2 regions of the Zoogloea oryzae genome follow, and region 2 is predicted to be linked to the other one. Evidence: riboswitches for the same ligand, from Rfam matches in the RefSeq annotation. Region 2 holds a riboswitch; the other holds the start of a gene.
What was found. A riboswitch is a leader RNA that binds a small molecule or an ion and turns the genes downstream of it on or off. The one in region 2 is predicted to bind S-adenosylhomocysteine.
Positions count from the first base shown of each region.

Region 1: it holds a riboswitch for S-adenosylhomocysteine, as region 2 does, so the genes downstream of both, ahcY (adenosylhomocysteinase) here and metH (methionine synthase) in region 2, are expected to answer to the same signal.

Region 1 covers NZ_BSPX01000026.1:34,555-37,006, forward strand. The annotation lists gene QQK25_RS10200 (protein-disulfide reductase DsbD) at 1-1,065, shown strand, start outside; S-adenosyl-L-homocysteine riboswitch at 1,075-1,181, shown strand; gene ahcY (adenosylhomocysteinase) at 1,309-2,452, shown strand, end outside.
Region 2 covers NZ_BSPX01000017.1:23,873-26,324, reverse strand. The annotation lists gene QQK25_RS07575 (DUF805 domain-containing protein) at 1-406, opposite strand, end outside; gene QQK25_RS07570 (oxidoreductase-like domain-containing protein) at 553-798, shown strand; S-adenosyl-L-homocysteine riboswitch at 808-888, shown strand; gene metH (methionine synthase) at 950-2,452, shown strand, end outside.

The DNA.
Region 1 (2,452 bases), on a different contig from region 2:
GGCACGCTGCTGTCGGCGGCGCTGCAGAACCCGTGGATGCTCGGCGGCTTCGCGCTGGTCTTCGTGGTGCTGTCGTTCTCGATGTTCGGCTTCTACGAGCTGCAGATGCCCACCGCGCTGCAAAGCCGCCTCTCCGACACCGCCAGCCACCAGAAGGGCGGCTCGCCCGGCGGCGTGATCGCCATGGGCGCGCTGTCCGCGCTGATCGTCGGCCCCTGCGTGGCCGCGCCGCTCGCCGGCGCCCTGCTCTACATCGCCAAGACCGGCGACGCAGCCCTCGGCGGCGTGGCGCTGTTCGTAATGGCGCTGGGCATGGGCGCCCCGCTCATCATCGTCGGCGTGCTCGCCCGCAGCGCCTTGCCCAAGACCGGCCCGTGGATGGAGAACGTCAAGCGCGCCTTCGGCGTCATGCTGCTGGCGGTGGCCGTGTGGCTGGTCTCGCCGGTGCTGCCGGGTATCGTCACCATGCTGGCCTGGGCGGCGATCCTGGTCGTCTCGGCGATCTACCTCCATGCCCTCGACCCCCTGCCGCCCCACGCCAGCGGCTGGCAGCGCTTCTGGAAGGGCTGGGGCGTGATCGCCCTGCTGGCCGGCGCGGCGATGTTCATCGGCGCCTTGGCCGGCTCCCGTGATCCGCTGCAGCCGCTCGCCATCCTGCGCGCCCAGGCCGCCAGCGCGCCGGTGGCCGAAACCAAATTCCAGCGCGTGCGCTCGGTGGAAGAGCTCGACCAGATCCTGAAAACCGCCACCCGCCCGGTGATGCTCGATTTCTATGCCGACTGGTGCATCTCGTGCAAGGAGATGGAGCGCTTCACCTTCGCCGATCCGGCCGTGGCGAAGCGCCTCGCCGGCTTCCAGCTGATCCAAGCGGACGTCACCGCCAACAACGACGACGACAAGGCGCTCCTCAAGCGCTTCAACCTCTTCGGCCCGCCGGGCATCATCTTCTTCGACGCCGGCGGCGCGGAGCGCAAGCAACTGCGCGTCGTCGGCTTCCAGGAAGCGGAGATTTTCGGGAAGGTACTGGATTCGGCACTCAAAAATCCGCCACAAAACCCGTTATAATCCGCGACTTGCTTCGAGGAGCGCTGCAAGACTGCCGGGTGCAATGCCCGCTGTCCCAGGCTCGATGTCAGTGCCGCCGGGTTCGCCCGCGTCACCAGAAACCGCGCTCACCCGTCCATGCTTTGTTTGCAAACCCGTGCCGGGCACGGGGAGACGCGGTGAGCCGTTCGTACGCAGCCACCCGCAGTACCGCGCAAGCTGTTGCGCGTTCTCCCTTCCCGGCCACACGTTCGAGGAAATCTCATGAACACTGTGGCTGAAAAGTTCACCGATTACGTCATCGCCGATCTCTCCCTGGCCGACTGGGGCCGCAAGGAGATCAAGATCGCCGAAACCGAGATGCCGGGCCTGATGGCGATCCGCGACGAGTTCGCCGCCGCCCAGCCCCTCAAGGGCGCGCGCATCACCGGCTCGCTGCACATGACCATCCAGACCGCCGTGCTGATCGAGACGCTCACCGCCCTCGGCGCCGAAGTGCGCTGGGCGTCGTGCAACATCTTCAGCACCCAGGATCACGCCGCGGCCGCCATCGCCGCCCAGGGCATCCCGGTCTTCGCCGTGAAGGGCGAGACCCTGGTGGATTACTGGGACTACACCCACCGCATCTTCGAGTGGGCCGACGGCGGCTTCTCCAACATGATCCTCGACGACGGCGGCGACGCGACCCTGCTGCTGCACCTGGGCGCCAAAGCCGAGAAGGACATCTCCGTCATCGGCAAGCCCTCGTCCGAAGAAGAAACCATCCTCTTCGCCGCCATCAAGGCCAAGCTGGCCGTGGACCCGACCTGGTACTCCACCCGCCTCGCCCAGATCAAGGGCGTGACCGAGGAGACCACCACCGGCGTGCATCGCCTGTACCAGATGCACCAGCGCGGCGACCTCAAGTTCCCGGCGATCAACGTCAATGATTCGGTCACCAAGTCCAAGTTCGACAACCTCTACGGCTGCCGCGAATCACTGGTGGACGGCATCAAGCGCGCCACCGACGTGATGATCGCCGGCAAGGTTGCCGTGGTGTGCGGCTACGGCGACGTGGGCAAGGGCTCCGCCCAGGCCCTGCGCGCGCTCTCCGCCCAGGTGTGGATCACCGAGATCGACCCGATCTGCGCCCTGCAGGCCGCGATGGAAGGCTACCGCGTCGTCACGATGGAATACGCCGCCGACAAGGCCGACATCTTCGTCACCACCACCGGCAACTTCCACGTCATCACCCACGACCACATGGCCGCCATGAAGGACCAGGCCATCGTCTGCAACATCGGTCACTTCGACAACGAGATCGACGTCGCCTCCATCGAGAAGTACCAGTGGGAAGAGATCAAGCCCCAGGTCGATCACGTGATCTTCCCGGACGGCAAGCGGATCATCCTGCTCGCCAAGGGCCGGC
Region 2 (2,452 bases):
TGGCCGCCTGGGCGGCCAGAAACCCCGGCATGTTGATCGAGCACGCCCGGCACACGGTGCGCAGCGACTGGGTCTCGCCACAGGCCGGGCAGACCACCTGGGGCAGGCCCGAGGCGCTGCTGCGGGTGGTGTCATCGCGGGCGGCGCTGAGGCGCTTGTCCAGCATGTCGGGCGGCAGGGGCGGGTCGATGGCCACCTTCAGGCCGATCCCCTTCAGTCGCAGCTCGTAGCGCTGGGCCTCGACGGCGGAGAGGCCCTTGCGCAGACGCACGCGCTGGCCCGAGAACACCTGATGGATGGTCTGGTGGGAACATCCGAGCAGGGTCTGGAGCTGTATGCGGGCGACGCTGCGGTCGTAGCCCGGCAGGGTTTCGCCAAAGAAGACGATGTTATGGACGGGTTCCAAGGTGCTTTCCCGATGGCGTGTCGGGCGGGATTCTACGGCCCCACCGGCTGTCGGGCAATGACGGGCAGATGAACGGGCGGCGGGCGGGCGCTTTCGCCGGCTGGCCGCCGGTGATATGTTCGCGCCCTTTTCCGCCGGAGCCGCCGATGAACGCCGCCGCCGACCCCTTTGATTTCCGGCCCGCCACCCTGGCCGAGGCCGAAGCGCAGATCGCTGCCATCCGCGAGCGTCTTGCCGGGCGTGGGCTGGCCCACCGCAACCCGCCCCCGCCGCCCACCGCCTGCTGCGGCCGAGGCTGCAACGGCTGCGTGTGGGAAGGCTTCTACGCGGCCCTCGGATGGTGGCGCGACGACGCCCGCGCACTGCTGGCGGATACGCCAAAACCCTTGTAAAATCCGCCGCTTGCCGAGGAGCGTTGCGACCTGCTGATGAAGCCATCCAGCAGGCCAGGCTCGGCAACCGATCAACGGCGCTCACAAACCTTGCCAGGTTTGTTGCGCCGTTTTTCTTTGCGCGCCCCGGCCGATTTTTTTAGGAACCGCCATGCAGCCCGACCGTACCGCCGAACTCCACAATCAACTGACCCACCGCATCCTGATCCTCGACGGGGCGATGGGCACGATGATCCAGCAGCACAAGCTGGGTGAAGCCGACTACCGGGGGGCGCGTTTCGCCGAACACGGCAAGGATCTCAAGGGCAACAACGACCTGCTGGTGCTCACCCGGCCAGACGTGGTCGGCGGCATCCACCGGGCCTACCTGGAGGCCGGCGCCGACATCATCGAGACCTGCACCTTCAACGCCACCCGCGTGTCGCAGGCCGAATACGGCCTCGCCGACGTGGCCTACGAGCTCAACGTGGAAGGTGCCCGCCTCGTGCGCGCGCTGTGCGACGAATTCACCGCCGCCAACCCGGCCAAGCCGCGCTATTGCGCCGGCGTGCTCGGCCCCACGTCGCGCACCCTGTCGATCTCTCCGGACGTGAACGATCCGGGCTACCGCAACATCAGCTTCGATGCGCTGGTGGACGACTACTACGATTCGGCCAAAGGCCTGCTCGAAGGCGGCGCCGACATCCTGCTGATCGAAACCATCTTCGACACCCTCAACGCCAAGGCCGCGGTGTTCGCGGTCGAGAAGCTGTTTGCGGATCTGGGCAAGCGCGTGCCGGTGATGATCTCCGGCACCATCACCGACGCCTCCGGCCGCACCCTGTCGGGCCAGACCGCCGAGGCTTTCTGGAACTCCCTCTCCCACGCCCAGCCGATCAGCTTCGGTCTCAACTGCGCGCTGGGCGCCAAGGAGCTGCGCCAGTACGTGGAGGAGCTCTCCAACGTCTGCAACACCTTCGTCTCGGCCCATCCCAACGCCGGCCTGCCCAACCCCCTGTCGCCCACCGGCTACGACGAGACGCCCGAGCAGCTGGCGAGCGAGATCGTCGAATGGGCGCGCTCCGGGCTCGTGAACATCGTTGGCGGTTGCTGCGGCACCTCGCCGGCGCACATCAAGGCGATCGCCGATGCGGTCAGTCTCGTCACCCCGCGCACGGTGCCGGATATTGAAAAGAAGCTGCGCCTGTCGGGCCTGGAGCCCTTCAACGTGGGTGCCGACTCGCTGTTCGTGAACGTGGGCGAGCGTACCAACGTCACTGGCTCCCGCGCGTTTGCGCGGATGATCCTCGAAGGCCGCTTCGACGACGCCCTGGCGGTGGCCCGTCAGCAGGTGGAAAACGGCGCCCAGGTCATCGACATCAACATGGACGAGGCGATGCTCGACTCCCTCGCGGCGATGGAGAAGTTCCTCAAGCTCATCGCCTCCGAGCCGGACATCTCCCGCGTGCCCATCATGCTCGATTCGTCCAAGTGGAGCGTGATCGAGGCCGGCCTCAAGTGCATCCAGGGCAAGGGCGTGGTCAACTCCATCTCGATGAAGGAAGGCGAGGCCGAGTTCCTGCGCCAGGCGCGCCTGTGCCGCCAGTACGGCGCCGCGGTGATCGTGATGGCCTTCGACGAGAAGGGCCAGGCCGACACCTTCGCCCGCAAGACC